Regions from separate parts of the Paenibacillus sp. Negev47 genome, predicted to be linked through region 1. Evidence: a T-box and tRNA genes for the amino acid it is inferred to sense, from the RefSeq annotation. Region 1 holds a T-box; the other holds one or more tRNA genes.
What was found. The T-box of region 1 lies ahead of tyrS (tyrosine--tRNA ligase). A T-box ahead of a tRNA ligase gene usually reads a tRNA of that ligase, here a tRNA-Tyr.
Positions count from the first base shown of each region.

Region 2: it has a tRNA-Tyr gene. The T-box ahead of tyrS (tyrosine--tRNA ligase) is inferred to sense a tRNA for this amino acid. The anticodon was not compared.

Region 1 is NZ_CM177754.1:2,586,926-2,602,966, forward strand. It holds gene AC4G47_RS11930 (helix-turn-helix domain-containing protein) at 1-462, opposite strand, end outside; gene AC4G47_RS11935 (nucleobase:cation symporter-2 family protein) at 774-2,090, shown strand; gene AC4G47_RS11940 (protein adenylyltransferase SelO) at 2,386-3,855, shown strand; T-box leader at 4,404-4,631, shown strand; gene tyrS (tyrosine--tRNA ligase) at 4,748-6,010, shown strand; gene AC4G47_RS11950 (YxcD family protein) at 6,137-6,415, opposite strand; gene AC4G47_RS11955 (hypothetical protein) at 6,421-6,924, opposite strand; gene AC4G47_RS11960 (PadR family transcriptional regulator) at 7,024-7,590, opposite strand; gene AC4G47_RS11965 (beta-class carbonic anhydrase) at 7,763-8,338, opposite strand; gene AC4G47_RS11970 (carboxypeptidase M32) at 8,746-10,260, shown strand; gene AC4G47_RS11975 (ABC transporter substrate-binding protein) at 10,419-11,423, shown strand; gene AC4G47_RS11980 (ABC transporter ATP-binding protein) at 11,452-12,246, shown strand; gene AC4G47_RS11985 (ABC transporter permease) at 12,285-13,076, shown strand; gene AC4G47_RS11990 (aromatic acid exporter family protein) at 13,476-14,453, shown strand; gene AC4G47_RS11995 (outer spore coat protein CotE) at 14,529-15,089, shown strand; gene AC4G47_RS12000 (putative amidoligase domain-containing protein) at 15,291-16,041, shown strand, end outside.
Region 2 is NZ_CM177754.1:137,448-153,488, reverse strand. It holds gene AC4G47_RS00765 (acyltransferase) at 71-613, opposite strand; gene ppaX (pyrophosphatase PpaX) at 610-1,266, opposite strand; gene lgt (prolipoprotein diacylglyceryl transferase) at 1,273-2,298, opposite strand; gene hprK (HPr(Ser) kinase/phosphatase) at 2,419-3,357, opposite strand; gene AC4G47_RS00745 (ABC transporter ATP-binding protein) at 3,778-4,902, opposite strand; gene AC4G47_RS00740 (PucR family transcriptional regulator) at 5,006-6,202, opposite strand; tRNA gene AC4G47_RS00735 (tRNA-Lys) at 6,346-6,418, opposite strand; tRNA gene AC4G47_RS00730 (tRNA-Tyr) at 6,426-6,511, opposite strand; tRNA gene AC4G47_RS00725 (tRNA-Phe) at 6,524-6,596, opposite strand; tRNA gene AC4G47_RS00720 (tRNA-Asp) at 6,618-6,695, opposite strand; tRNA gene AC4G47_RS00715 (tRNA-Thr) at 6,705-6,780, opposite strand; tRNA gene AC4G47_RS00710 (tRNA-Val) at 6,786-6,861, opposite strand; tRNA gene AC4G47_RS00705 (tRNA-Met) at 6,871-6,947, opposite strand; tRNA gene AC4G47_RS00700 (tRNA-Ser) at 6,991-7,082, opposite strand; rRNA gene AC4G47_RS00695 (23S ribosomal RNA) at 7,165-10,092, opposite strand; tRNA gene AC4G47_RS00690 (tRNA-Ala) at 10,299-10,374, opposite strand; tRNA gene AC4G47_RS00685 (tRNA-Ile) at 10,397-10,473, opposite strand; rRNA gene rrf (5S ribosomal RNA) at 10,510-10,626, opposite strand; rRNA gene AC4G47_RS00675 (16S ribosomal RNA) at 10,783-12,335, opposite strand; gene AC4G47_RS00670 (pro-sigmaK processing inhibitor BofA family protein) at 12,683-12,952, opposite strand; gene AC4G47_RS00665 (DUF2508 family protein) at 12,987-13,214, opposite strand; gene recR (recombination mediator RecR) at 13,444-14,043, opposite strand; gene AC4G47_RS00655 (YbaB/EbfC family nucleoid-associated protein) at 14,078-14,389, opposite strand; gene dnaX (DNA polymerase III subunit gamma/tau) at 14,431-16,041, opposite strand, start outside.

The sequences.
Region 1 (16,041 bases):
TTTCGTAATATTCTCGCACAAAGCGTTTATAGAAACTGGTGAAGAAAGAATAATCTTTTCTTTTATAGGAAAAGGAAGTTCGCCTTGGATTGGCCGAACGGAGTCAGTCGTCCTTGAATCGTGATCGATAATGATATCGAATCGCAGAAGGTAAAGGCCGCGTTCATCCAGTGATTTTGCTGCTGCCTGTACCAGTTGACCAGGGTTACAGATGTACACACTACCTTCTTGCCATTCGATGTACTGTCCATCAATGGTTAGCCATCCTCGTCCGCTTGCTGCAAAAACAAGTAAGTGGGATTCAATGAACTGGAGTTTTAGCTCCCAATCGGTGGCAGTGTTTTTGATATGTTGGATCTGTCGGAGTTTGAAAGATGAATGTTCGAGTATAAAATATTTGGAATTTTCGTTGTTTCTGTTGATATGTACGATGCGAATCACCAACCCTTTGCTATTGAACATTCTAGCTCACAAGCATGCTTATCGCAATTGGTCAGAAATAGAGTAACGTGAGGAAGTTGTTCATCTCTAGGTACTTCTTCTGGATGTAAATAGGTGTTGCTCAATCACAAGTGTTAACTATTATGACGCTAAACGAATGGTATAGATTTTCTTTTGTATAACATGCCCAATTTAAGTTGAACTCTTTATCTCGTATAACAATTCTATGTTATGAATCATGGAACTTCCCTGAATAGTTTATATAATGTGAATCAACATAACATGATTTTGCAGCGGTTCGGTTGATTCTAATTTCAGGGGGGCAACGTGGGATGAAAGAAACTAAAAAGATGAGAATTTTTTCACTGGGGATTCAGCACGTATTGGCGATGTATGCGGGAGCAATTTTGGTGCCTTTGCTTGTGGGAAGAGCGTTAAATCTGACTGCAGAGCAGTTGGCGTATCTGGTATCCATTGACCTGTTAACGTGCGGGATTGCAACATGGCTTCAGGCTCGGAAAGGGAAGTACTTGGGTATAGGTTTGCCGGCGGTGCTTGGAAGCTCTTTTGTAGCGGTCACACCCATGATTGCAATTGGGTCACAATACGGGATTCCAGCCATTTATGGCTCCATCATAGCAGCGGGAGTATTTATCGTCATCTTTGCCGTGTTTTTCAGCAAAATTGTCAAATTGTTTCCCCCAGTCGTTATAGGTACAGTTGTGACCATCATCGGTCTTGCACTAATCCCAACAGGCATTAAAAACATGGCGGGTGGAGCAAACAGCGAGAATTTTGGAAGTTTGGACAATTTGGCACTTTCCTTTGGCGTATTACTTTTCATTCTGATCCTGAATCGATATGCTCGCGGTTTTGTGAAATCCCTGGCTGTTCTCCTTGGTATTATCGTGGGGACCCTCGTCGCAGCCTTCATGGGAAAGGTGAATTTTGCCGCTGTACAGGAAGCCTCCTGGTTCCATTTGCCCCAGCCCTTCTACTTTGGATGGCCAACCTTCGAAATCGGCCCCATTATTACAATGATCATTGTAGGTACGGTGGTTATCATCGAGTCCACAGGTGTATTTATGGCTTTGAGCAAAATCTGTGATCAACCGATCAACGAAAAAGATCTGGCACGGGGATATCGCGCAGAAGGTCTTGCGTTTGTCCTTGGCGGCATATTCAATGCTTTTCCATACAATACATTCGCTCAGAATGTCGGTTTGGTTCAGCTCTCCAAGGTGAAAACGACCAATGTGGTTGTTGCGGCTGGAGGCATCCTTATCTTTCTCGGACTTATTCCCAAAGTAGCAGCTTTTGCAACCATTATTCCGAGTGCTGTATTAGGTGGTGCGACTGTCGTACTGTTCGGAATGGTCGTGTCATCCGGGATCAAAATGCTGCAAAACGTCGACTTCGGCAAACAATCCAATCTGTTGATCGTGGCTTGCTCCGTTTCACTTGGGCTCGGCGTTACTGCTGTACCCGATCTGTTTGCCCAGCTTCCTCAAAGTATTCGCATCATTGTTAGCGATGGTATTATCACGGGAAGCCTGTCAGCGATCCTGCTCAATGTCTTCTTTAACCTCGGTTTCAAAAATAAGAGTTTGCCAGTACAGCCTGTACAGGCTCAAGAAGTACACACGTAATTCTTGTAATAACAGACATGTTAGCGTGTAAACGAAATAGATCCAAGACGGTTTTTCTGGGAAGTGGAATGAAGGGCAGTGCCCCCACTTGGTAAAGAAACCTCTTGGATTTTTTGTGCTTACTATTTATGAGGAATGCAAAAGGAATACAAATATGCTAAAGTTTCATCAAGAACATTTTATATGTTCACTACATTGAATTTCCATGCGACTACATAAATGAGCATTGGTTCACAAAGGCTAAAATAAAACCAGGGGTAAATCCCTTGGGCACAGAAAAGGAGTTGTGATCACCATGCAACAAGAGACGTTGAACAAAGGATGGAATTTGGACAATAGTTATGCGCAGTTACCGCAACCCTTTTTTACAAGTCAGGACGCAGTACCTGTTGAATCACCGAAGTTGATCATCTTCAATAGACTGCTTGCATCCAGTCTGGGTCTGAATGTGGAGTCTCTTGACAGTGATGAAGGAGCGAAAATTTTCGCGGGTAACCTGATTCCGGAAGGAGCCGAGCCTTTAGCTCAGGCCTATGCAGGACATCAATTCGGCAATTTTAACATGCTTGGTGATGGACGGGCTTTGCTGCTGGGAGAACAGATTACGCCACAAGGCGAGCGAGTGGATATCCAGCTGAAAGGTTCAGGAAGAACACCTTACTCTCGTGGAGGGGATGGACGTGCTGCTGTTGGTCCCATGTTGCGAGAATATATCATTAGTGAAGCGATGTATGCACTGGGTATTCCAACAACCCGAAGTCTGGCAGTAGTATCTACCGGAGAAAACATTATCCGCGAAACAGAACGGCCTGGGGCCATATTGACCCGAGTGGCTTCCAGTCATATCCGGGTAGCAACTTTCCAGTACGCAGCCAGATGGGGGTCTATCGACGATCTCCAAGCGTTGGCTGATTATACACTGGATCGACATTTTCCTGATGTCGCCCAAGCTGAGAATCGCTATCTTTTGCTCCTTCAGGAAGTGATTAAGCGTCAGGCCGCGCTCGTTGCGCAGTGGCAGCGTGTTGGTTTCATTCATGGGGTGATGAACACGGATAACATGGCGATCAGCGGTGAGACCATCGATTATGGCCCATGCGCCTTTATGGATGCTTACAATCCTTCAACCGTATTTAGCTCCATTGACACGCAAGGTCGGTATGCTTATGGGAATCAGCCGTATATTGCTGGATGGAATTTGGCTCGATTTGCCGAGACACTTCTGCCACTATTGCACGAAGATGAAGAACAGGCCGTGCAACTCGCTCAGGATGCGATCGCACAATTTTCGGAATTGTACCATCATCATTGGCTTAAGGGAATGCGGGCCAAACTGGGCTTGTTGAATGAAGAGACAGAAGATGAAGCCCTGATCAAAGACCTTCTTGAACTCATGGAGAAGCATAGTGCAGATTACACGAATACGTTCTTGGCATTGACCTTTGATAACTTGGAAGGGACAACTTTGTTTGGCACGACAGAATTTGCTGAATGGAATGAGCGGTGGCAAGCAAGATTGGACAGACAGCAAGAGACGAGAGAAGTATCACAACAGTTAATGAGAACGAGCAATCCGGCAGTCATTCCTCGTAATCATCGGGTCGAAGAAGCACTTGAGCGAGCGGAGAATTACGGAGACCTTAGCGTGATGGAGAAGCTTTTGGCTGTTCTTTCCGATCCGTTCGCGCACTCACCTGAACAGGCTGAATATGCCGAACTGCCTGCACAGTGCAATACTTCGTATCAGACTTTTTGTGGGACCTGATTGAACAGTGTGTAATGAAGAGGCTGCCTTAGGCAGCTTTTTCATTATACAGTTGTTAGAGCGAACAGCATTCCGCAGGCAACAGATGGAAAACTATGTTAATGCTTGTTTGATATCTTTAAATGGGATGGTGTCCCCTATCATACGAAGTGATGAAGGATCTGGACAGGGGCGTTCAGAAAGCCCTCAACAGATCGGTGATCTGTATTTACACTGGCATAGCAAGATATTAATGACGTATGGTATGGCTATGCATTATCATTTCTCGAAAAAAAGAATGAATCTGAACAAGGATGGGAAGCCTTAACTTCAAATGAACAGGAAATTGCTGCTCTATGCAGGAGCAGCAACTTGATATGCTGGATCAGCAATGTTGGAACAATGAGGATCAGATTGCAGAGAAGGCACATCACTATTATCACGGAAAGTTGAACATAATGACCATATAAGTTGAGTTTATGTGCTTGTCCATTGTTATATTTAAAGTTTGCAGACTTGACCTTGCAATGACTCCAACGTTCGGCTATACTTGCTATAAATTAAATACATGAATCACGTTGATGGAGCGCAGTAGCGGCTTTGTCCCTGTTACAGAAAGTCAGGGGTTGATGGAACCTGATACATACAAGGGCTGCGAATTACACTCTGGAGTACTTGGGTAATGCCAAGCGGATGGGCAAACGATATATTGCCGAAAGTGGTATGGATAGCGTGTTAAGGTCACGTGTTGTTCATGCAATTTGGGTGGTACCACGGTTATGATAATCGTCCCTGTGTCTAATAAAGACAAGGAGGCGATTTTTTTGTGTCCAAAAAAGCCGTTCCAGCGTGTATTTCGTAATTTAACGTAGATCATGACTGAATCTTGAGGATAGAAAAGGGGTTTTTACGAATGAATATTATTGATGAACTAGAGTGGCGCGACGCCATTAACCAGCAGACCGATGCAGAGGGATTGCGTGAACTGACTGAAACCAAATCAGTCTCATTGTACTGTGGAGTTGATCCTACGGGGGATAGTATGCATATCGGACATCTCATTCCCTTCATGATGCTGAAACGTTTTCAACTGGCAGGACACCGTCCGGTCATTCTGATTGGTGGAGCTACAGGTACGATTGGTGATCCAAGTGGTCGTCAGGCAGAGCGATCCTTGCAAACGATGGAACAAGTGCAGGAGAATGTGGATGCACTGACAGCGCAGATGAAAAAGTTGTTCGTAACAGACGGTGATAATCAGGTTCGTATGGTGAACAACTACGATTGGACACACAAAATCAATGTGATTGAATTTTTACGCGACTACGGCAAAAACTTCAACCTCAATACGATGCTGGCCAAGGATGTAGTTGCGAGCCGACTGGAAGGCGGAATCTCATTCACCGAGTTTTCCTACCAGATTCTTCAATCCCTCGACTATCTGCACCTGTTCCAGAACGAAGATGTACAACTGCAAATCGGCGGTTCGGATCAATGGGGAAATATCACGAGTGGTCTCGATCTGATTCGCAAAAAAGAAGGATCTGAAGCAAAGGCGTACGGTCTGACCATTCCGCTCATGCTCAAATCTGACGGAACTAAATTCGGTAAAACAGCTGGTGGCGCAATCTGGCTTGACGCGAACAAAACAACACCATTTGAGTTCTACCAGTTCTGGGCGAATACAGATGATCGTGATGTCATTAAATACTTGAAATACTTTACTTTCCTCAGCAAAGAAGAAATTGAAGCTTTGGCTCAAAAGGTAGAGACAGAGCCACACAAACGTGAAGCACAGAAAGCACTCGCGGAAGAAATGACAAAATTCGTTCACAGCGAAGAAATGCTCGAACAGGCTAAACGTATTACAGCAGCGCTGTTTAGTGGAGATATCCGCTCCCTGACAGCTGATGAAATCGAGCAGGGCTTCAAGGAAATGCCAACGTTTGAAACAGACGGCGAAGCGAAAAATATCGTCGACTGGCTCGTGGATCTGGGGCTGGAGCCATCCAAACGCCAGGCACGTGAGGATGTCACTAAAGGTGCGATTTCCATGAATGGTGAGAAAATTACTGAGCTTGAATTCACAGTTTCAGCAGAGCATGCCATTGGCGGTAAATTCATCATTATCCGTAAAGGTAAAAAGAACTACAGTCTGGTTAAGCTTCAATCCTAGTGTCTGACAATTAAAACGTACACTTATACAATTACAGAAACAAACAAAAAGACCGCCTTCCATCTCTGTCAGGCGACAGAGGGGAGGCGGGTCTTTCGTATATCAGGCCAGTGTGAGTGACCTATCTTATTGATTTACGATCGCTGTGATCTCTTCATCCAGATCAAGTCGTACGTTCTCACGGTACGCCCGGATGTTGTATTCACTGTGCAGGTAGCGAAGAATCGCTTCAATCATGTTGGACTCGACCAGATATTGACTGCGTCCTTGGATCCAAACTTCAGCGGAATAACCTGTATCTTCTTCCCAGCTCAGTTCTACATTCACATCGGTTGGACGTACACCCTTACGTTCTGCCATATGAATACAGATTGCATTCACAATTTCATCCATGCTCAGAACCATAGAGATTAGTACCGTCCGTTTCTGTTACGGTCATCATCACGATCATTGCGACGGTCATGACGGCCATCCGCTGCAGGTTTGCGACGATTGGAGATGGCTCTGAAGAGTGCCATAGCCAGCATAACAATCAACATAATTGCTGCAACGTTCACGAGCAATCCAAGGATGTTACCCAGGGCGCCCATGCCACCGAACAGTCCGCCGAACATCATACCAGCAAGACCACCAAGCATCATGCCTTTCATGAAGCCGCCGCCACCGCCGAAGAATCCACCACCACGAGTTGCAGCTGCGCCAGTACCGGAGTTATTGCCGGAATTGGATTGATTCACGTTGCTGTTGGAGTCGGATTTCTTAGGTGTGTTGGTATAACTTTTCGTGCCGGATTTGAATCCGCCACCACGTCTTGCATCCGCAGAATCCGGATTCGTTACTCCCACTGTTGCGAACAATAATGTAAAGGCCATAAATACCATCATTAGATGTTTAACTCCAAATTTTTTCTTCATTGTAAAGATCGTAACCCCCCGATTAATTTGTTTGACAAGCCCAAAAATGGGCCTTACTCATGTAATACGGTCAACTTGCAGGAACGTTTCAAATTTTGATTAAATTTCTGAAACGCTTGGGCTTGGGTCTTGAATTGCAGCTTGGCCATCAAGCAATTGGGTAACCCAGTTACACCATTCCAGGCCTGTTTGTGCATTCATTAACCCTTTTTGTACCAGGATGTAGCTTCCAAAGTCTCGGTTGCCTACACGAAGATTATCCAGAGGTATACGTGACTTCAGTTCCTCGAAATAACGTATGCGTTCCATAAACCAGCTTTTACGCTCGTTAAGAATGCGTCTCATGCTTCCGTCTTCCGCAATGCCAACACACAAGATACGCAAATTAAACTCATCGCGTGTAACCGGTGCGGTAACAGGAGTAATCATCCATTCCAAGAGCTTTTCAATGCCTTTTTCCGTAACTGCGTACATTTTCTTGTCCGGTTTGTCAGACTGTTGTACCCAGCGGGAGGCCAATAACTCATCGTTTTCCATCTTGGACAGGAGTGGGTAGATCTGGCTGTGTTTGGCCTGCCAATGCGGCTGAATCTTCAGCATCAGATCATAGCCCGATGACTCCTCGCGGGTAAGCAGCCCGAGCAATCCGTAGGAAAGTATGTTCATGCACATGTCTCCTTAATATTAGGGCTGGATCAGAGAAAACAATCAATTTTGATTTCTTTGACCGCTTTCATAAAAGTGTACACTGAAACTGTATGGTTTGACAACCTGACAGAACAACTGCCTTAATTTAGACAAAAAAAGTGCGGACCATAAGGTCCGCACTCCAAACCATTTAGAGAGATTCCTGTTGTCCATACCCCTCAGCGACAAGATCAAGCTCACCTGTGGCAGAATCGATAACCATGCCGTGGACGGGTACATTGGGAGGAAGTAAAGGATGCTTCTTGATCACTTCCACAGTATGTTTTACCCCTTCTTCGACGCTGTCAAACCCGCGCAACCACTTTTGCAAACGGATGCCGGAGTTCTCCAGGGTTGTCATGACTTCTTCAGATACGCCACGCTCAACCATATGTCCAATCATTGTCTCTGCGTGAAGGGAAGCCATACCACATTCCGTATGTCCCACAACCAGGACTTCATCTGCACCCAGTTCATAGATGGCGACAAGCACACTACGCATTACACTGCCGAAAGGCTGAGAGATAATCGCGCCTGCGTTTTTGATGATTTTCACATCACCGTTCTTCAGATTCATGGCCTTGGGCAGCATTTCCACCAGACGTGTATCCATACAAGTGATGATAACCATCTTTTTGGTTGGAAACTTGCCAGCCGTATACTTTTCGTATTCTTTGGTCTCGACAAATGATTTGTTGTAAGCCAAAATCTCTTGAATGTTGTTCATGTCCATTGCCTCCTGTTATCCAATACGACGAGCACGGCCACTTGCAATCGATGCAGCTTGTCCTACGCGCCTTTGCTTTTTTGGTATATCACCGTCAGCAGACGGCATTACTCCAACCTTTTTAGAGGTTGTTCAAAAAGTCCACTTTTGATTACGAATCATGCCTTGGGCATCATCAGCATCGAAGATGAAATTCAGCTGAAATGTCCGTTGCTCACGTAGTTTTCCTACGCTCCGCTACTCCATTTCTTCTTCATTCCATCTTCTCGGTACTGAAAACCAGACTTTTTGAACACTCACTTGTAGTAGAATAATGCAATTTGCCTCTGTTAAAAGTTGATTATACTCAATGGGAAAAGTATCATCAATAGGTGTATAAACTTTTTTTGAAGAGGTGGACGTTAACAATGGATAAACAAACACAGGAACATTTGGATTCCTTCCGTAATTTGGCTCGTAAAATTAAGAGTTATCATGAAGCCATTGGTTTGCTTCACTGGGATTTGCGCACAGGTGCGCCGAAAAAAGGCGTTCCGACTCGTTCGGAGACGCTGGGTATGTTGTCCACCGAAGCATTCAAATTGCAAACTTCGGCTGACATGAAGACCTACCTGGATGCATTAACTGCTCCAGCGGTATTGGAACAACTCGAAGATATAGATCGTCGTCTGGTTGAAGATTGCAAGAAAGAATATGATCGCAGTCAGTCCGTACCACCGGAAAAAGTACAAGCCTATACTGTGCTTACAGCCAAGTCGGAAACGGCATGGGAAGATGCCAAACATAACAGTGATTTCGCAGGGTTCTCACCCTATCTGACAGATATCGTTAAGCTTAAACAAGAGTTTATTGATTATTGGGGTGTGAAAGATACTCGTTATGATACGCTGCTTGATATGTATGAGCCGGATCTGACGGTTGAAAAAGTGGATGCTGTGTTCGCTCGCCTCAAAGCACGTTTGGTGCCTTTGCAAGAGAAGATTAATGCTTCGGACCACAAGCCGAATACAGAGTTTTTGAACCAGCTGTTTGACACCGAACAACAGCAAAAGTTCAGCCTGTTCATCCTGGAACAGATGGGCTATGACTTTGAGGCAGGACGTTTGGACGAGAGCGTTCATCCTTTTGCAACAGGCCTTAACCCGGGTGATGTGCGGATCACCACACACTATCTGCAGGATGATGTAGCAAGCGCAGTCTTCAGTTCACTGCATGAGGGCGGACATGCCCTGTATGAGCAAAATATTGATGACAGTCTGGCGGGCACCCTTCTTGCCGAAGGAACTTCGATGGGTATTCATGAGTCTCAGTCTCGTCTATGGGAAAATATGATTGGTCGCAGCCTGCCATTCTGGACACGCTATTACAAGGATTTGCAGCAGCATTTCCCGCAACTGAACGAGGTTGAACTGGAAGACTTCTATCGTGCAATCAACCGGGTGGAAAGCTCGCTGATTCGGATTGAAGCCGATGAACTGACCTACAACCTGCACATTATTATTCGCTATGAGATTGAGAAAATGCTGTTTAACGATGGTCTTGAAGTGAAGGATCTGCCAGAGACCTGGAATGCAAAATACAAGGAATACCTCGGTATTATGCCAACGAATGATGGAGAAGGCGTTCTTCAGGATGTTCACTGGTCCGGTGGTGACTTCGGTTACTTTGCTTCGTATTCTCTGGGTAACATGTATGCAGCTCAAATTCTACATACATTGCGCAAGGAAATGCCGGAGTTTGATATCCATATTGCCGAAGGTAATCTGATTCCAATCAAAGAATGGCTTACAGACAAGATCTATCGCTATGGCAAAAGTCGTACACCTTCCGAATTGATTGTTGCCGTAACGGGCGAAGAATTGAACCCGGATTATCTGGCCGATTATTTGGAAGCCAAATATGCCGAGATTTACAAGCTGTAGTATCCAATAAACACTATATTGAATAGCATTTAGAAGAGCTGAAGAGTCGGACATCATTGCCCGGCTCTTTTTTGTATTTAAGTTCTTAACCTTTTGTTGGGCAGCGGCATATCCATAATAGAGAGAAACTGCTGAAACCAATGAAGGAGGGAAAGATCATGAAATACACGCCATGGTTCGTCCGGGGCATTGTTATTCTGCTGATTATCATTGTGGCGCTCACCAGCTGTAATAAGGAAGAGAATGAAGCCAAGATTACGATAGGCGAAGTGACTCGTTCGGTATTTTACGCACCGGAGTATGTGGCCGTGGCTCAAGGTTTTTTTGAGGAGCAGGGACTTGAGGTGGACATTCAGACGACGGCTGGCGGTGACAAAACGATGGCGGCATTGCTCGCAGGTTCGGTGGACATTGCGCTGGTAGGAGCGGAGACGTCCATATACGTCTATCAGCAGGGAGCAGAAGATCCAGTCATTAACTTTGCCCAGCTCACCCAGACGGATGGTACTTTTCTGTTCGCTCGTAATCCGGAAGGTAGCTTTGATTGGGATCAACTGAATCAGAGTGTCTTCCTTGGACAGAGAAAGGGCGGAATGCCGCAAATGGCAGGTGAGTTCACGCTGAACAAACATGGTATTGATCCGCAAAGTGATCTGGAGCTGATTCAGAATGTGGACTTCGCCAACATTGCTTCTGCTTTCGCTTCAGGCACGGGAGATTATGTACAGCTGTTTGAACCGCAGGCCTCCATCTTTGAACAAGAAGGTCGGGGCAAGGTTGTTGCATCGTTTGGAAAAGAAGGTGGTCACCTGCCCTATACCGTCTTCATGACGAAACAGAGCTATCTTAACGACAATAAGAATATCGTGCAGAAGTTTACGAATGGTCTGCACAAAGCGCAAGCATGGGTAGATTCTCATACGGCTGAAGAGATTGCGGAAGTCATTACTCCTTTTTTCAAAGACATTGATCCAGCCATTCTGGTCAGTAGTGTGAACCGTTATAAGGAACAGGGCACCTATGCAACGGACCCGATCATTGATGAGACAGAGTGGAACAATCTGCTTGATGTCATGAGTGCTGCCGGGGAATTGAAACAACGCGTGGACTTGAATGCAATTGTGGATAATGCCTTCGCGGAAGAAGCCACGACATCGAAGTAATGGGTATTCAGGAAAGGGAGTGAGCAGAATGCCTGAATCCGAAAGTGTGATCCGACTGGAAGGAATATCTCAAGTCTACGTTAGCGAGCGGGAAGCTTCATTGGTCATTGAAGACTTGAGTCTGGAGATCCAAAAAGGGGAGTTCGTGAGTCTGGTAGGACCGAGCGGATGCGGTAAAACGACGTTGTTGTCGATCATTGCCGGTCTGCTCACGCCTACCCGAGGAGAGGTTAAGGTTAAAGGCAAGCTTGTTGGCGGCCCTTCATCGCAGATTGGTTATATGCTCCAGCAGGACTATCTGTTTCCCTGGCGGACCATTCTGGATAACGCATTGATCGGACTTGAGCTGACAGGCAGATTGGATGAACGGAGTCGTGCGCGTGTACGTGAACTTCTGGTAAGTATGGGTCTGGCAGGAACGGAGAATCAGTACCCTTCAGAACTTTCAGGAGGAATGAGACAGCGAGTGGCGCTTGTGCGCACGCTGGCAACCGATCCGGGAATTCTATTGTTGGATGAACCATTTTCAGCGCTCGATTATCAAACCAAGCTGCAACTGGAGGATCTGGTTTCGGATACGTTAAAACAGTTTGGCAAAACCTCTGTACTCGTCACCCATGACTTGTCTGAAGCCATAGCGGTCAGTGACCGAGTCATTGTACTTGATCGCAATCCTGGCCGCATCCGTCGTGAATTTGTCATTCCCGATGGAATACGCAATTCTCAGCCGTTCCATGCCAGGGAGCAAGAAGGATTCAATGAGCTGTTTCAGGCGTTATGGAGTGAACTGGACCAGTTCGGGGGAGGTGAGAAAGACGCGTGAATCAAACGAATCCGAAGCAGGAAAAGCGTGACGAATGGATGGGGCAGCTGCATCGGAATCACATTCAGGAGGTGGCCAGATGGCGACATCAAGTGCTTGCTGTACAGTTATCCATGCTGGTATCTATGTTTTTGTTGTGGGAACTGGCAGGCAGACTTCGCTGGATTGATGTGCTGCTGTTCAGTTACCCAAGTAAAGTTTTTGCTCAGATCGGCAAGGACATCGCCAGCGGCGAGTTGTGGGCGCATGTTGCGGTAACCGTAGGGGAAACGGCAGTCGGTTTTTTGTTGGGAACACTCGTTGGAACCTTGCTTGCCGTTCTAATTTGGTGGTCTCCTTTTTTGTCCAAAGTGCTGGACCCCTATATGGTTGTGTTCAACAGTATGCCAAAGGTAGCACTCGGCCCAATCTTTATCGTTATGTTCGGCGCAGGTTTTACAGCCATTGTCATGACCACGTTGTCCATCACGGTCATTATCACGACATTGGTCGTGTATAACAGCTTCAATGAAGTGGATCCCAATTATATTAAAGTGATTCGTACGTTTGGTGGAGAACGTTCCGAGATTTTTGCGAAAGTCGTATTGCCAGCTTCTTTTCCAGCGATTGTATCGACCTTGAAAGTCAACGTGGGCATGGCCTGGGTGGGTGTAATCGTGGGTGAGTTTCTGGTCGCGAAACAGGGGCTCGGTTATCTGATTATCTACGGATTCCAGGTGTTTAACTTCACGCTCGTATTATCGAGTTTGTTAATTATCGCTGCAGTTGCCACAGCAATGTATCAACTGGTTGTGTATGCAGAGCGGAAATTGCTGGCTGGGCGCAGGTGATTTAATCGTGTTTAACTGATGATATTTTCGTTTATGATATGTATACAATTTCACAAGGGGTGTCACGTTGCCCGATACCGTAAAATCAAGTACCATATTTAGTATGAATATTCCGCGGAGATCCGGAATGAATGCGATGATTGGAGAAGAGGGCCTTGAGGTTCTGTCGCAACGATCTAACTTGCCAGCGTCCCTCATTCGGGGCGTGTTGCTGTGACCGGCATGCATGCGCATGTCGGTTGATGTCGTCTAGTTTACAGTTGGATGAGTCATACTAGTCATGATGGTTCGTATCCGAAGATCTCGTCAGAGATCAGACGATCGGACAAGTAGTTCATATGAATGAGGCGATGAGCTGGCTAAGAACTTTTTTGCAGCTTAGAGGAGATGGAATGTTAAATGGGTTTTAGGGTAATTAAAACCGCAATCGCCGCATTAATGGCCGTATTGATTGCGGACTGGTGCCGCTTGCCGGGACCGACATCAGCGGGATTGCTTGCTATTCTTGGCGTGGATGTAACGAGAAAAAGAAGTATCCGCACCATATCAGCGAGATTCTTCGCTTCAGTGGTCGGACTTTTATTTGCAAGTGTACTTTTTCACTTTCTAGGCTTTCATTACTGGGTGCTGGCCGTATACATATTGATCGCATTTCCGGTGATTGTCCGGGTAGGTTTCAAGGAAGGCATTGTGACAGGTTCAGTCGTGGTGTTTCGGGTGTTTGGCGGCGGGGAGATGGACATTCATGTCATTCTCGTGCAAATTGCATTGCTGCTGATTGGCCTTGGTTCGGCAATGGCGGTTAACCTGGCCTATATGCCGGCAGCAGATCCACAGATGCTGCGCATTCGCAAACGAATCGATGAACTTTTCTCGAAGATCTTCAAGGAATTCGCGGCGACGCTGCGTAATCCTAATGAAGCGTGGGCGGGGAGAGAACTGATTGAAGCAGATAAAGCGATTTTGGGCGGCATCGAAGCAGCCAAGCGTTCTCTGGAGAATCAGGTAATTCATCCGAATGAGGAATGGAGTGTCTACTTCTATATGCGCAAAACGCAACTGGACTCCATCCAGCACATGATGCATCTGGTATCCCAGATATATGAGAAGATGCCCCATGCGGAAATGGTATCGGAGCTGTTCGATCAACTTAGTCAGGATGTACTTACTGAATCCTATACCGGACGAACTGAAAAACTTCTTGCGGATGTGCAGGAAGAATTCAAACGTATGGAGTTGCCGGATACAAGGGAAGAATTCGAGATTCGTTCCGCAATTCTCCAGCTGTGCCGTGAACTCGCGCTGTATCTGAAAGTCGCGAAGAAGGACAAAGCACCGTCCCCAATCTCGGACCGGTCCCAATCTACAAACGAATAATAGAAAATAGTTGTCACCCTAGACGGATGCCCTGCATACACTTGTAGTGAATGATTGTATGGAGGAGGTTTAAAGATGTCATTGAGTCATAAACATCAATGTAGAGAGATTATCACGAAGGCGATCTGCGGCAAGGGTCGTAAGTTCTCTACCGTAACACATACCGTGACTCCGCCAAATGGTCCGACCAGTATTTTGGGGGCTTGGATTATCAACCACCAATATGAAGCCGTATCAGCGGGTGACGGAATTGAAGTTATTGGTACTTACGATATCAACATTTGGTATTCTTATGACAAGAATTCGCAGACGGATGTAGCCAAAGAAACGGTGTCGTATGTAGAACATGTGCCTTTGTCCTATCTGGACCCGAAACACCGGACTTCCACTGTAGAGGTATCTGCGGATGCAACGCAGGAACCTAGCTGTGTGGAAGCCACAGTATCAGCAGGTGGAAGCAGTGTAATTATCCGGGTAGAACGGGAATTCGCTGTGGAACTCGTTGCCGAGACTAAAGTTTGTGTGAAAGTCTGCACAGATGGTTGCGGTGATTACGAAGACAAGGACTATGACTTTGGCAGTGGCGATGGAGATTATGACGATCTCGATCCCGATCTGCTCGACGATGAGCTGTGAGATTGACGCCTGCATTTAATAACCTAAGGTATCATATGCGCCAGAAGGCGCGGTGAAGAGGGCGTAAGCCCTCTTTCTTCTTAATTAGTGAAAAATGGGTGGTAATGAGCCTCGCAAAGTGCCTGGAATACCTTTCACGAGAAGGCTCCGCATTGCGGGGTTATTTTTATTTTAGTTGGGTGAACCGGGAGGAGGGACGTAATGAATGTGATGGAACAAGCGGAGGAAGCAATACGCCAATATGAAAATATGACCTCAGGTGAACGTACAGAACGGTTGAAACAGGCAGGCATTGAAGTATTGTCATTGCGGGATCGTCGCAAGCGTGAACCGGGTTTGCGTGTACGCTATGATGTGGAGATAAGCTGTCTGCAAGCGATCCGGATCAAACGCAAAGATACTAGCGGCATGGGAGGAACAGAGGAAAGTCTGTTGGAGCGTGAGGGGAGTTCAACCTTGTTCAAGCGTGTTGAACGTCTTGCGATCAAAACGCTGTATACGTTAGGACTGGATCATGGGGCTGTTCGAATGGAATCCTCCGGAAGCGGTGGCTGTGCAGTAATTTCGATCGACCCGTGTCCATGGAAAGGTGTGACCAACCTTGCTGCTACCTACAGAGAAAGCTGGAGGCAGCAGCAAGGGCTTCTGGATGAGGAGCGGAGTCACAGACCCACGCCCATACTCGGGATGGACCCGGAGTTTCTTCTGGTACAGATGCCAGAATCCAAAATCGTACCCGCCTCCAGATTTCTTGAACGCACAGGAATTGCAGGTTGTGATTCCGTGACGGTTGGTGGGCGGCGTATATATCCGGTTGCCGAATTGCGGCCCGCGCCCAGCTCTGAACCGCGTGAGCTACTGGCTCACCTGATGAGGGCATTCGCAGCGGCTTCACGCAGCATCAGTGATCACTCGCTCATCTGGCAGGCAGGAGGGATGCCACAACGGGGGT
Region 2 (16,041 bases), 2.4 Mb from region 1:
TGCCATCAGCAGCTTTTTACTTCGAATCATCTTCATTGATTCATCTTCATTCATTTATCACTTTATGGACTTAATGCACACTACCCTGAGAAGAATCATCCATGTTAAAGACAGTCTCTTCCGTAGTAGCTGCCGGACGTGATAGATCACGTAGTGGATTGCCTCCAACAAAAGCTCCTGGAGCAACATCCTTATGTACGACAGCTCCGGCAGCCACAACGGCTCCATCCCCTATAGTCACCCCGGGCAGAATTGTTGTATTGGCACCAATCAATACATTTTCCCCGATAATCACCTCACCGAGCCTGTACTCCTTAATGAGATACTCATGAGCGAGAATCGTTGTGTTGTAACCAATGACCGAGTTTTCACCGACCGTTATTTTCTCCGGAAAGAACACATCTACCATCACCATCAGGCCAAAGGCCGTGTGTTTTCCCACCTTCATACCGAGCATCCGGCGGTAAATCCAGTTCTTCACCGGTAGAATCGGACAGTAGCGTGACAACTGGATCCAGATAAAATTACGAACGCCCTTCCACGGACTCACTGTCTTGTAGATATGCCAAAGTGCATTCTGGTCCTCTACCGGATAGCGGGTTACTTTTCTCATGAACGTTCCGTTTCAATACGGATGAGTTTCAACAAGTCTCTCATATCATGCAACATATGATCGGGGCCATATCCATTCAGGATCGTTTCCCCTTTAAGAGACCATGCAACTCCTGCTGAGAGAGCGCCCGCATTTTGTGCCGATTGGATATCCACCGGACTGTCACCCACCATTAACGTTTTGGCAGGATCTGCACCCAGTTCCGTCATGGCTTTCAGTACAGGTTCAGCGTGCGGCTTCGGATTCGTTACGTCAGTCACTGTTACAATCGTCTTCATATACTTCAGTAGATCAAAACGCTCCAGCACCTTTAATGTAGATGGACGAATTTTGGTTGTGACCACGCCCATCACAATGCCAGCCTGATGCAGAGCTTCTACTACCTCAATAACATGCGGAAAAGGTCTAACCATCGCTTCATGATGGATATCATTATAGGCACGGTAACCTTTCACGTACTCGGAGACTTCCTCCTGTCCTGAGAAGGTGCGCATTTGCTGCTCCAGTGTGCCACCCATATGCGGAATAATCTGTTCCCGTGTCCATGGAGCTGAATGTTCCCATCCCCCCATGACATGCTGGAATGAGCTGATAATCAGCTCATTGGTATCAATAATCGTTCCATCCAGATCGAACAGTACCGTGTCAATCATGCTGCATTACTCCTTTTTATCATCAACTTGCTTCGGATCGTCTTTGGCTGGAGGCGTTACCTTATTCTCTTTGCCAGCAACCGTTCCCGTATGCTCCATATCATCTGCAGGAACTTTAGTCGATACAATCGGATCACTGTAACGAACATCCGCTTTACCTGTCACTCTTCTCACCATAATGAATACAACAGCAACAATAATGATGCCAATAGCGAGCAGTTGTGAGATTCTCACATTACCGTATGCAGGATCAAGATACCCTTGTTCGAAGCCCATTGCAGTCATTGGAGACCACAACCCGTCCACTAATGAAGCAACCCACTGCGGAGCCTGGAAGCCCAGACTGTCCGTACGCAAAGCTTCAATAAAGAAGCGGCCGATGGAGTACCAGATGAAATAAGACATGAACAGTTCACCTGAACGCAGAAACTTCTGACGACGCAGAACCAGCAGCAAAACCAAGCCAACGAGACTCCACATCGATTCATACAAAAACGCAGGATGGTGGAACACGCCGTCTATGTTCATTTGATTCACAATAAAGTCTGGCAGATGAAGCTTGTCTCTCAAAAATGATTCTTCTACAGGACCGCCGTAGGCTTCCTGGTTCACAAAATTCCCCCAGCGACCAATTAACTGTCCAACAATCAGTCCAGGCGCACAGATATCGGCCATACGCCAGAAGTTATACCCTTTACGACGGAAGAAAATGACTGCACAGATGATGGCACCGATAAGTGCACCGTAGATGGCGATACCGCCATTCCATATTTTAAAAACATCCCAGAAATTATCCTTATAATCTTCCCATTTAAATGCTACGTAGTAGATGCGGGCGCCAATGATGGCAGATGGTACACCCAACAGAACCATGTCCATGAACACTTCCTGCGGGATATTGTATCTTTTACCCTCCCGGATCACGAGCAATAGTCCTACAAGTGCTGCGGCACCAAGAATAAGCCCGTACCAGTGAACCTTTAACGCTCCGATAGAGAACGCGATCGGGTTCAACAGTAATAATGTATCCATTCATTCACACTCCTATAGATTCGATCAATCGCACGCATGACGAATGGTTGGCATGCCCTGCGCCTTCAGAGAAGCAGTACATGTCAACCATTTATCATAAGTTCAATTTATATATGCTTCTTAATCCATGTCTTCCATATCTTCCGAGATGGTTGCTGTCAGCTTGTTCGTGAATTGCAGTGCAGCATTAAGACCCATCTGTTTCAGACGATAGTTCATGCCGGCCACTTCGATAATAACGGCCAAGTTCCGTCCCGGACGAACAGGAATCGTAACGAGTGGCACATCGGTATCAATGATCCGTGTAGTCTCCTCATCCAGACCCAGACGATCATATTGTTTATCCTGCTGCCATGCTTCCAGACGTACAACCAAGGTAATCCGTTTGTTATTACGAACCGCACCGGCTCCGAACAAAGTCATGACGTTGATAATACCCACGCCTCGAATTTCGAGTAAATGGCGGATCAGTTCAGGTGCAGTACCGTGCAGCTGAAAGTCTGATGTTTGGCGGATTTCTACGGCATCATCGGCAATCAGCCGGTGTCCGCGTTTAACCAGTTCAAGCGCTGTTTCGCTCTTACCAATACCGCTACTACCTGTGATCAACATACCAACCCCGTATACATCACACAGTACACCATGAATCGTTGCAGTAGGTGCTAATTTGCCCTCCAAAAATCCGGTAATCCGGCTGGACAGAATCGTTGTGGCCATATTACTGCGCAATACAGCCAGGTCCCGTTCTTCACTGATATCAATCAGTTCTTGCGGAACTTCAAGTCCGCGCGTTACAACGATACAAGGCGTCTCTTCCGTACAAAGACGTTGCATACGATCACGTCGTTCTTGCTCCGGCAACATTGCGAAAAAGGCAAGCTCCGTTCTTCCAAGCAACTGTACGCGTTCTTGTGGATGGTATTCAAAATAACCGGCCATTTCCAGACCAGGACGGTTCAGATCATCTACCGTAATGACTCTTTTCAGCCCTTGAGATCCAGAAACAACCTCCAACTGAAACTGCTGTACCAATTCGGATACTTTCACTTTTTTCGCCATTTGTCTCTTCCTTTCAGCATTCGCTGTCTCTCTATGTAATTCAGATCGTGTATCAGTTCTTTCCATTATTAGCGCATTCACAACATTGGGTACAGATTGCATACCCTTCCAACAGTCGATTCTCTTAATAATAAGAAGACAGACCTTCAAATAATCTTAAATGAATTCCGAGCTGAATGCAATCGGGGCCTGCCACAACCATTAGTAAGAAAAAGTCTTCTGATCGAAGCCGTATCGAGGATGCTACATTCGTGGTTTAGTAGATTTCTTACGATCATCGAATCCTTCAGACCCGCTGAAAACGTATAGATTCAATAATCTTAAAAAAGCCCCTTCCAGCAATAACGGAAGGGGCTCTCAATACAATGTATAATTGCGTTAACTGTCAGGTTCCATCGTCACCGAGGAATCTCAGTATTATTAGTCTTGAAGAAGTACGTTCACTTCAGTCTCTTTGTCAAAAATATGAACTTTGTTCATATCGATGGCCATTTTAACTGTAGAACCATCACGAGTGTTAGAACGTCCGTCTACACGTGCGATCGTTGTATCATTACCAACACCGCTCAAGTAGAGGAGCATTTCGTGACCCAAGTTCTCTGTTACATCTACGTGAGTAGAGAATACAGAGTTCGGGGATGCTTCCAGGAATACTGGCTCTTCGTGAATGTCTTCTGGACGAACACCCAGAATCACTTCTTTGCCAATGTATCCTCTAGATTTCAACACTTGTGCTTTACCTTGCGGGATTTCTACATCCACGCCTGGAGCTACGAAGTGAAGATTAGCACCTTGCTCAGCCAGTTTACCCGAGATAAAGTTCATTGTCGGGGAACCGATGAAACCAGCTACGAACAGGTTAGCCGGCAGGTTATACAACTCTTCCGGAGAAGCTGCTTGTTGGATGATACCATCCTTCATAACAACGATCCGATCACCCATCGTCATAGCTTCGATCTGGTCATGCGTTACGTAGATAACAGTCGTTTCCAAACGTTTCGCAAGTTTAGTGATCTCTGCACGCATTTGACCACGCAGTTTAGCATCCAAGTTGGAGAGAGGCTCATCCATCAAGAACACTTGTGGATCACGGACAATCGCACGTCCCAAAGCGACACGTTGACGTTGACCACCGGACAATGCCTTAGGTTTACGCTCAAGCAAATGCTCGATATCCAGGATTTTAGCTGCTTCACGTACACGTTTGTCGATCTCATCTTTTTTAACCTTACGCAATTTCAAACCAAACGCCATGTTTTGATATACGCTCATATGCGGATACAAGGCATAGGATTGGAATACCATCGCGATATCGCGGTCTTTAGGTGCAACATCATTAACGACACGGTCACCGATATAGAGTTTACCTTCAGAAATTTCCTCAAGGCCTGCGATCATACGCAGTGTTGTTGATTTACCACAACCGGACGGACCTACCAACACCAGAAATTCTTTATCTTTAATGTCCAGGTTAATGTCAACTACAGTTGCTTTATCAGAACCCGGGTATTTTTTGAAAATATGCTCTAAACGTACTCCAGCCATGATTGTTGCCTCCTCAGAGATCATTTTGTAATCGAATACAATTTGTATTTTTATAATACCCTATCTACGTGAAGTTTGACTATTCGCAAACTGCACAAAAATATCAATGCTTTTTCGTCACTTTGTACATAAGCAGCAAAAACTGCACCAGAACAGCACTTTCGAAGTGCCTCACATCATAGCCAATCTCCTGTTTGATCTTGTCCAGACGGTATACCAACGTGTTACGATGAATGAAAAGACGTTTAGCTGTCTCGCTAACATTACAGTCCAGGCTAAAAAAGGTTTCAAGCGTAGCAAGTGTCTCACTGTCATTGAAGATTAACGTGTCTTTGCCTGTTTCCTGTATAAAACGTATGCGTTGTTCATCTGGAATGCTCGCTACCAACCGCTCCAGGTGCAGATCCCATGGAAGATGGATATGCTGCGTAACATGGAACGCCCTGCCCAATTGAACACTCTCTTTAAGAAGAGCTGTGACCGATACTAGTTGTTGTGCCGGAATGCATGGTAGGGATGCAGAGAGATGGAACACGCCTGCCCACTCACTTGCGACCAATTCATGCAGCCCCAGACAAAAAGCGTTTAGTGAGTCTTTCTTGGCCTCCGTCGTATCTTCCTCGGCTTCTTCTGTAACAATCTCTTTATCCCCCATGAAAATCCACTCTTGCTCCCCTAAAGGAATCAATACAATCTCCTCGCCAAAATAACTCTCGAGCAACTTGTTGAGTTCCTTGGAACGTAAACGATGTGCATCTGGTGTATCCCCTTGCAACAAGAACAGAATCTTCTCCGTATTCAATCCTGCCGCCACTAAAAACCGATCAGGAACAGCTTCAGAATCCTGCTTGGTTGGTTGTTCGATCTGCACTTTAAGCCAGAGACCCAATTCAGTTAGATACTGCTCTCTATCATTCTCATATACAACAGGCTGTGCCTCAGCGGTTAGTCCCGTGTTAGTACGGATCAAAAGCTCAATTAATTGCCGTGTTTCCACAGTGATAGACCTTGCAGCACATCCCCAACACACGACGGTCTCTTCTTTTTCATTCATCCGAACCTTAAAAAATATACGCTCTCCCGTATTCAGACTGATCACATTGGATAATGAACCTTGAGATCTAGATTGATCAGGCAGCTCCTGACTCTCACCTTCATCACCAAAGTTCTCCGATTGTCCATGAAGAGAAACCAAATTCTCCACAGATTGCATCCATTCTTGTATTGTGATTTCGTATTCATCCAAAGTTGTACCTATAATGACTTCAATTTGTTGTTTTAGATCAGGTATGAGCTTCATATAATGAACGCCACCACTCTGCTTATTTTCTACTATTTTATCATATCTTGCACAGCATTAATAAATATCCATATTCAGCTAAAATTACATAACAAAAAAGAGTGACTAATCAAATTAATGATTAATCACTCTTTTCTAAAAGATGAGTCATGAAGGGCTCGAACCTTCGACACCCTGATTAAAAGTCAGGTGCTCTACCAACTGAGCTAATGACTCATAAAACTGGTGGAGGATGATGGATTCGAACCACCGAACCCGTACGGGAGCAGATTTACAGTCTGATGCGTTTGGCCACTTCGCTAATCCTCCAAGGATTAAAGGTGGCTCGGGACGGAATCGAACCGCCGACACGAGGATTTTCAGTCCTCTGCTCTACCGACTGAGCTACCGAGCCATATTTAATTTTTAGGATTAATGGCGGAACCGACGGGATTCGAACCCGCGATCTCCTGCGTGACAGGCAGGCATGTTAGGCCAACTACACCACGGTTCCAGGCATTAATGGTGCCGGCGAGAGGACTTGAACCCCCAACCTACTGATTACAAGTCAGTTGCTCTACCAGTTGAGCTACACCGGCGTATATGGTGGAGGCTGAGGGGATCGAACCCCCGACCCTCTGCTTGTAAGGCAGATGCTCTCCCAGCTGAGCTAAGCCTCCTGGGTAATATGGTAGCGGCGGAGGGGATCGAACCCCCGACCTTACGGGTATGAACCGTACGCTCTAGCCAGCTGAGCTACACCGCCATATTAATTGTGTCTTGATTGCTTGTCCATCTTAAGGTAAAGATGGCGGAGAGAGAGGGATTCGAACCCTCGCACCGCTTACGCAGTCTAACCCCTTAGCAGAGGGTCCCCTTATAGCCACTTGGGTATCTCTCCAAATAACAATCTTCAACATCATTCAAGGATTGCTCCCTGAAAACTAGATTCGAAACGAAACATGCGATTTAAAAACTTGCTATTGGATAAGCCCTCGACCGATTAGTACTGGTCAGCTCCATGCATTGCTGCACTTCCACCCCCAGCCTATCTACCTCGTCGTCTTCAAGGGGTCTTACATACTGGGAAATCTCATCTTGAGGGGGGCTTCACGCTTAGATGCTTTCAGCGTTTATCCCTTCCGTACATAGCTACCCAGCGGTGCTCCTGGCGGAACAACTGGTACACCAGCGGTACGTCCATCCCGGTCCTCTCGTACTAAGGACAGCTCCTCTCAAATTTCCTACGCCCACGACAGATAGGGACCGAACTGTCTCACGACGTTCTGAACCCAGCTCGCGTACCGCTTTAATGGGCGAACAGCCCAACCCTTGGGACCTACTTCAGCCCCAGGATGCGATGAGCCGACATCGAGGTGCCAAACCTCCCCGTCGATGTGGACTCTTGGGGGAGATAAGCCTGTTATCCCCAGGGTAGCTTTTATCCGTTGAGCGATGGCCCTTCCATGCGGTACCACCGGATCACTAAGCCCGACTTTCGTCCCTGCTCGACTTGTAGGTCTCGCAGTCAAGCTCCCTTATGCCTTTGCACTCTTCGAATGATTTCCAACCATTCTGAGGGAACCTTTGGGCGCCTCCGTTACTCTTTAGGAGGCGACCGCCCCAGTCAAACTGCCCACCTGACACTGTCCCCGCACCGGATTACGGTACCAGGTTAGAACCTAGATACGATCAGGGTGGTATCCCAACGTTGCCTCCACGCAAGCTGGCGCTCACGCTTCAAAGGCTCCCACCTATCCTGTACAGATCGTACCCAAATTCAATATCAAGCTGCAGTAAAGCTCCATGGGGTCTTTCCGTCTTGTCGCGGGTAACCTGCATCTTCACAGGTATTAAAATTTCACCGGATCTCTCGTTGAGACAGCGCCCAAGTCGTTACGCCATTCGTGCGGGTCAGAATTTACCTGACAAGGAATTTCGCTACCTTAGGACCGTTATAGTTACGGCCGCCGTTTACTGGGGCTTCGGTTCACAGCTTCGGGATTACTCCCTAACCACTCCCCTTAACCTTCCAGCACCGGGCAGGCGTCAGCCCGTATACTTCGCCTTACGGCTTCGCACAGACCTGTGTTTTTGCTAAACAGTCGCTTGGGCCTTTTCACTGCGGCCCCCTCGTGCTATTCACACTACCGGGGCACCCCTTCTCCCGAAGTTACGGGGTCATTTTGCCGAGTTCCTTAACGAGAGTTCTTCCGCGCGCCTTAGAATACTCTTCTCGCCTACCTGTGTCGGTTTGCGGTACGGGCACCATCACCTGGCTAGAGGCTTTTCTTGGCAGTGTGAGATCATGACCTTCGCTACTGTAATTTTCACTCCCCATCACAGCTCAGCCTTACGATGTGCGGATTTGCCTACACATCAGCCTTACTGCTTAGACGGACATCCATCAGTCCGCGTCACTACCCTACTGCGTCCCCCCATTGCTCATAACGGCTTACGGTGGTACAGGAATTTCGACCTGTTGTCCTTCGACTACGCCTTTCGGCCTCGCCTTAGGTCCCGACTTACCCTGAGCGGACGAGCCTTCCTCAGGAACCCTTAGGCTTTCGGCGGATCAGATTCTCACTGATCTTTTCGTTACTCATACCGGCATTCTCACTTGTATAATGTCCAGCGCTCCTTACGGTACACCTTCAACCCTTATACAACGCTCCCCTACCCCTGATACATCGTATCAAGCCATAGCTTCGGTGGTGTGTTTAGCCCCGTTACATTTTCGGCGCAGAGTCACTCGACCAGTGAGCTATTACGCACTCTTTAAATGATGGCTGCTTCTAAGCCAACATCCTGGTTGTCTGTGCAACTCCACATCCTTTCCCACTTAACACACACTTGGGGACCTTAGCTGATGGTCTGGGCTGTTTCCCTTTTGACAATGGATCTTAGCACTCACTGTCTGACTCCCGGAAGTAAGTCTATGGCATTCGGAGTTTGACTGAGCTTGGTAACCCTTGCGGGCCCCGCACCCAATCAGTGCTCTACCTCCACGACTCTGTTTTCCGAGGCTAGCCCTAAAGCTATTTCGGGGAGAACCAGCTATCTCCGAGTTCGATTGGAATTTCTCCGCTACCCCCACCTCATCCCCGCATTTTTCAACATGCGTGGGTTCGGGCCTCCAGTGCGTGTTACCGCACCTTCACCCTGGACAGGGGTAGATCACCCGGTTTCGGGTCTACGTCCACGTACTATGTCGCCCTATTCAGACTCGCTTTCGCTGCGGCTCCGGCTCTTCACCTTAACCTTGCACGGGAACGTAACTCGCCGGTTCATTCTACAAAAGGCACGCCATCACCCCTAAAACGGGCTCTGACTTTTTGTAAGCACACGGTTTCAGGTTCTATTTCACTCCCCTTCCGGGGTGCTTTTCACCTTTCCCTCACGGTACTGCTTCACTATCGGTCGCTAGGAAGTATTTAGCCTTGGCAGATGGTCCTGCCGGATTCATACGGGGTTTCACGTGCCCCGCACTACTCGGGATCCGTCTCGGAGGGAACCAACTTTCAATTACAGGGCTTTTACCTTCTTTGGCGGGCCTTTCCAGACCTCTTCGCTTAACCGGTTCCTTTGTAACTCCATGTGAGACGTCCCACAACCCCAAAGAGCAAGCTCTCTGGTTTGGGCTTCTCCGCGTTCGCTCGCCGCTACTGACGGAATCACTATTGTTTTCTCTTCCTCAGGGTACTTAGATGTTTCAGTTCCCCTGGTATGCCTCTACACAACCTATGTATTCAGTTGTGAGTAACTGGAAATTACCCCAGCTGGGTTTCCCCATTCGGACACCCCCGGATCAAAGCTTGCTTACAGCTCCCCGAGGCAGTTTCGTTGTTCGCCACGTCCTTCATCGGCTCCTAGCGCCTAGGCATCCTCCGTGTGCTCTTAGTAGCTTAACCATATTGCTCCGGTTTTGACTGCTCGCTTCCCTTGTTTTGCTTGCGCAAAGCCAAAAGTCACTCCCATTCAATACCATCGCAAAAGCAATTAACTACCGTTTTTATTGAAACTTGTTTGCACAAGTTCAGCTAAAAAGGAATGTTCTAATTCGCGTTTGTTTCGTTTCGATATCTAGTTTTCAAAGAACAAACTGGTAAAACATTTTTGGTGGAGCCAAGCGGGATCGAACCGCTGACCTCCTGCTTGCAAGGCAGGCGCTCTCCCAGCTGAGCTATGGCCCCATATGAAGTTAAAAGGTGTAGATGGTGGGCCCTGGTGGACTCGAACCACCGGCCTCACCCTTATCAGAGGTGCGCTCTAACCAACTGAGCTAAGGGCCCACATTATATATACTATTTGAACCCAAAATGGGTTACGCTTGGCGGCGTTCTACTCTCCCAGGACCCTGCGGTCCAAGTACCATTGACGCTGAAGGGCTTAACGGTCGTGTTCGGGATGGGAACGTGTGGAACCCCTTCGCTATCGCCACCAAACGTTTGAGAGTTTGAACTCTCAAAACTGAGCAACGAGTGAGTGTTTTGCTCTTCATTTCATCCACACCAAGGTGAAGGACCAAAATGAATTGCGGTCGCAGGTTCTAAGAACCTGCTTATTTGAATGTTTCCGTTACAGGAAACGATTCTCCATAGAAAGGAGGTGATCCAGCCGCACCTTCCGATACGGCTACCTTGTTACGACTTCACCCCAATCATCTATCCCACCTTCGGCGGCTGGCTCCTTGCGGTTACCCCACCGACTTCGGGTGTTATAAACTCTCGTGGTGTGACGGGCGGTGTGTACAAGACCCGGGAACGTATTCACCGCGGCATGCTGATCCGCGATTACTAGCAATTCCGACTTCATGCAGGCGAGTTGCAGCCTGCAATCCGAACTGAGACCGGCTTTGTTGGGATTGGCTCCATCTCGCGATTTCGCAGCCCGTTGTACCGGCCATTGTAGTACGTGTGTAGCCCAGGTCATAAGGGGCATGATGATTTGACGTCATCCCCACCTTCCTCCGGTTTGTCACCGGCAGTCTATCTAGAGTGCCCACCCGAAGTGCTGGCAACTAAATATAAGGGTTGCGCTCGTTGCGGGACTTAACCCAACATCTCACGACACGAGCTGACGACAACCATGCACCACCTGTCTCCTCTGTCCCGAAGGAAAGATACATCTCTGTACCGGTCAGAGGGATGTCAAGACCTGGTAAGGTTCTTCGCGTTGCTTCGAATTAAACCACATACTCCACTGCTTGTGCGGGTCCCCGTCAATTCCTTTGAGTTTCAGTCTTGCGACCGTACTCCCCAGGCGGAGTGCTTAATGTGTTAACTTCGGCACCAAGGGTATCGAAACCCCTAACACCTAGCACTCATCGTTTACGGCGTGGACTACCAGGGTATCTAATCCTGTTTGCTCCCCACGCTTTCGCGCCTCAGCGTCAGTTACAGCCCAGAGAGTCGCCTTCGCCACTGGTGTTCCTCCACATATCTACGCATTTCACCGCTACACGTGGAATTCCACTCTCCTCTTCTGCACTCAAGTCACCCAGTTTCCAGTGCGATCCGGGGTTGAGCCCCGGGATTAAACACCAGACTTAAATGACCGCCTGCGCGCGCTTTACGCCCAATAATTCCGGACAACGCTTGCCCCCTACGTATTACCGCGGCTGCTGGCACGTAGTTAGCCGGGGCTTTCTTCTCAGGTACCGTCACCTTGAGAGCAGTTACTCTCCCAAGCGTTCTTCCCTGGCAACAGAGCTTTACGATCCGAAAACCTTCATCACTCACGCGGCATTGCTCCGTCAGGCTTTCGCCCATTGCGGAAGATTCCCTACTGCTGCCTCCCGTAGGAGTCTGGGCCGTGTCTCAGTCCCAGTGTGGCCGATCACCCTCTCAGGTCGGCTACGCATCGTCGCCTTGGTGAGCCGTTACCTCACCAACTAGCTAATGCGCCGCAGGCCCATCCTCAAGTGACAGATTGCTCCGTCTTTCCAGTTTCCTTCAGGCGAAGAAAACAACTATTCGGTATTAGCTACCGTTTCCGGTAGTTGTCCCAAACTTGAGGGCAGGTTGCCTACGTGTTACTCACCCGTCCGCCGCTAACCATCAGAGAAGCAAGCTTCTCTTCAAGTCCGCTCGACTTGCATGTATTAGGCATGCCGCCAGCGTTCGTCCTGAGCCAGGATCAAACTCTCCAATAAAGTATTGAAAAGAGCGATAAGCTCATTTTGAATCTGACGAGATTAAAAATCTCATTTGTGCTCCAGTTGATCCAAGCCACGGCTTGTTTCAAACTTTCGCGTTCATCCTGCAAGCAGAATGTTTACTCACTCGTTGTTCAGTTTTCAAAGATCAAACTTGTTTTTTGTCACCATTTTCTCTCAGCGGCGACTTTTATAATATATCACACTTCGTTTGTTTTGGTCAAGTGTTTTTTTGAAATTCTTTTTCGAAGTTCGTAATGAACTTCTTCATTTCATCAAAAGCATGTAACCAAGCAAGCAAAGCAACGAGATATAATGTACCATATAAATATCCTAGGAGTCAACTATCCGAACAAAGAAATTTTCAGCCCCAATAACAGGCCCACACCTGGCAATCCCAAAACAGTTACAGTCCCTATCGTTGCAGGGTTCAGCGGGATGTAGACACCTGTAATCCAGCCGGAATAATTCACGATGTATATCCCTACTGCAGCCAGCACCAGATGAATTCCGAAAGACGTGAAAAATGATAACCCTATTCGCTTTCTGAACAATACAACGATAAGTCCCAGTAACGATAAAACCAATACACTCCCCAATATAATACTCTTCATATGGTACACCTCCGTGTTTAATGTAAATCTAACTCTACATACTAACCCCTCGCTGTGATGTAACATCATCATTTGCTCTGGCTCGCTTCGCTCTCTTCAAATGAATCTGGTACTTCCGTTCGGCCGCCTCTAACACATAAATGGCATAATCAATCTCATCCTGCCCCTGCGCATCTTCGAACTGTCTCATTGCCCGCTCCCATTCCTGCTTTGCCAACTGAATATCTTCATAGATTTGATCTGCCTCAAGTTCCTTCAACATTCTGTTGTGCTTCTCCATCGAGTTCCGTGTATTTCGCCACATAAACATAAACTCTCCCCCTCCTGATCAGTGCAGTATATTCTCATACTTATCAGGGAAAGGACAAACTTAGAACTTGGACATTTCATTTTCCTCACAAAAAAAGAGAGCCCTAAGGCTCTCTTGGCAAAAAGAATCATATTTAGAACACGAAGTTTCTCGGAAGTACACTGTGTTTAAAACAAATACACTAACGCATCTCCCTGCGCCCTTCCAAGGCTTTCGAAAGAGTCACCTCATCGGCATACTCCAGATCGCCTCCTACAGGCAATCCATGGGCAATTCGAGTCACACTGATCTCAAACGGACGCACCAAGCGGGAGATGTACATCGCTGTAGCCTCGCCCTCAATATTGGGGTTCGTCGCCAGAATGATCTCTTTTATACGTTCATCACTTAATCGAATCAGAAGTTCCTTCAAACGAATATCGTCCGGACCAATTCCCTCCATAGGTGAAATCGCGCCCTGTAACACATGATAGTATCCATCGAATTCTTTGGTGCGCTCCATGGCCACCAGATCTTTCGAATCCTGGACTACACAGATTACAGAGACATCCCTGGACTTATCCTGACAGATGCGACACGGGTCCGTATCGGTAATATTACAACACACCGAGCAGTAATGAAGGTTACGCTTCACACTCACGAGTGCTTTGGCAAAATCGATAACGTCATCTTCCTTCATGTTAAGCACATGAAAAGCTAAACGCGCTGCTGTCTTGGGGCCCACACCTGGCAAACGGGTAAAGGCATCAATCAGCTTGGCTATTGGTTCGGGATAATACAATCGATTATGTCTCCTTTGACAGGATCAATTTAAATTAAAATAGTCCCGGAATATTCATGCCGCCTGTGAACTTGCCCATATCTTTGTTGGCAATCTCATCAGCTTTGGCCATTGCATCATTAACTGCTGTCATAACGAGATCCTGCAACATTTCAACATCTTCCGGATCTACCGCTTCAGGTTTGATCGTGATAGCAAGCAATTTCTTGTGTCCGTTAACTTCAGCAGTTACAACGCCGCCGCCGGAAGTACCTTGGACTGTTTTGTCCGCCAGTTCCTCTTGTGCTTTCAGCATTTGCTCCTGCATCTTCTTCACTTGTTTCATCATTTGGTTCATGTTGTTCATAATTGTTCATCTCCTTTGTTATAGTTATCGCGCTATGCGCATTATTCTTTGATCACTACAAGGTCCTCACCAAAAAGCTGGATAGCTTCATCAATCCAAGGCTGTTTGTTGCCTGAACCGCCGTCTTCATGCTCAGGTTCAAGCTTAAAGTCCTCCTTTGGCGCTTCAGAAGCTCCTTCCATTGCTCCGGTCCAATCTTTGAGCATCATCGTCACCAATCGTGCCGGACGCCCAAGTTGTTCGGACAACACCCGCTCAATGACTTCGCGGTTAGCCGGCTTCTCCGTCGTTTCACGGTGAATATTGTTTTTAAAGGCAACCAGAACGTTGTCTTCAAGCAATGATACCGGCTCACCATCCACAAACCAGGCGTGAACAGTAACTCTCTCTTCCTTCACTCGTTGCAAGATCTGACTCCACTTTTTGCTGATCTCCGCGAACTCAGGGGCTCCCTTGCGTGCAACATATTGATCCAACTGTGCAGGTAGCTTCGCAGGCGAGTTCCCTCTCGATACAGGGGCTCTTGTTGCCGGACGCGATGGAGCACTTGATGTACCCTCTCCACCAGACAACCCACTCTTAAGTGCACGATCCAATTTCTTCTCCAGCTCAGCAAGTTGCTGCTTCAAGCGGTTGATCTCTCCCCCATCAGCAGGCGCCGCATGAGATGAAGCTCCCACCTGAACAGAATCCTCTCCTTGTGCTGGAATACTACACAGTTTAAGCAATGCGACTTCAAATAATGTCTGTGGCTGTACCGCATATTTCATTTCACTCTGGTACCGATTAAGGGTGTCGATCATGTGGAACAGTTGTTCCTTGGTGAATGACTCCGCCATATCACGGAATGCTTCCGGATTAAGCACCCGGTCCGTCAGCTTGTCTGCATTAGGTACCATCTTAATCATAAGCAAATCACGGAAATAATACAGTAAATTCTCCATGCACTTGTCTGCACTCTTTCCTTCATGCATAAAGCCTTCAATCATCTGCAAAATATGACCAACATCACCTTTGAGCAGTGAAGCAGCCAGTTTGGCAAATTGCTCTGAAGCAATGCCACCCGTCATCTCCATAACCTGCTGGTACGTTACTCGTCCATCCGTAAATGAAGAGATCTGATCCAGCACACTAAGCGCATCCCTCATTCCACCGTCCGATAACCGGGCAATGTATTGGAGGGCGTCTTGGTCAGCTTCCATGCCTTCTTGTTCACAGATCAGTGTAAGCCTTGCTGTCTGCTCCTCCAAGGAAACCCGGCGAAAATCAAATCGCTGACAGCGCGATATAATGGTAGCCGGAAGGCGATGTGGTTCCGTTGTTGCCAAAATAAACATCACATGTGGCGGTGGCTCTTCCAATGTTTTGAGCAAAGCATTGAATGCCTCCGTCGTCAGCATGTGCACTTCATCAATAATATAGACTTTCTGCCGGACTTCGGTTGGCGCGTATTTAACCTTTTCCCGAAGATCACGGATTTCCTCAACGCCCCGATTGGATGCAGCATCAATCTCCTGCACATCCATCACAGCGCCAGTCGTAATCCTGCGGCAAGCTTCACACTCGTTACAAGGTTCAGGTGCAGGACCACGTTCGCAGTTCACAGCTTTGGCCAAAATCTTGGCGGCACTCGTCTTTCCCGTTCCTCTGGG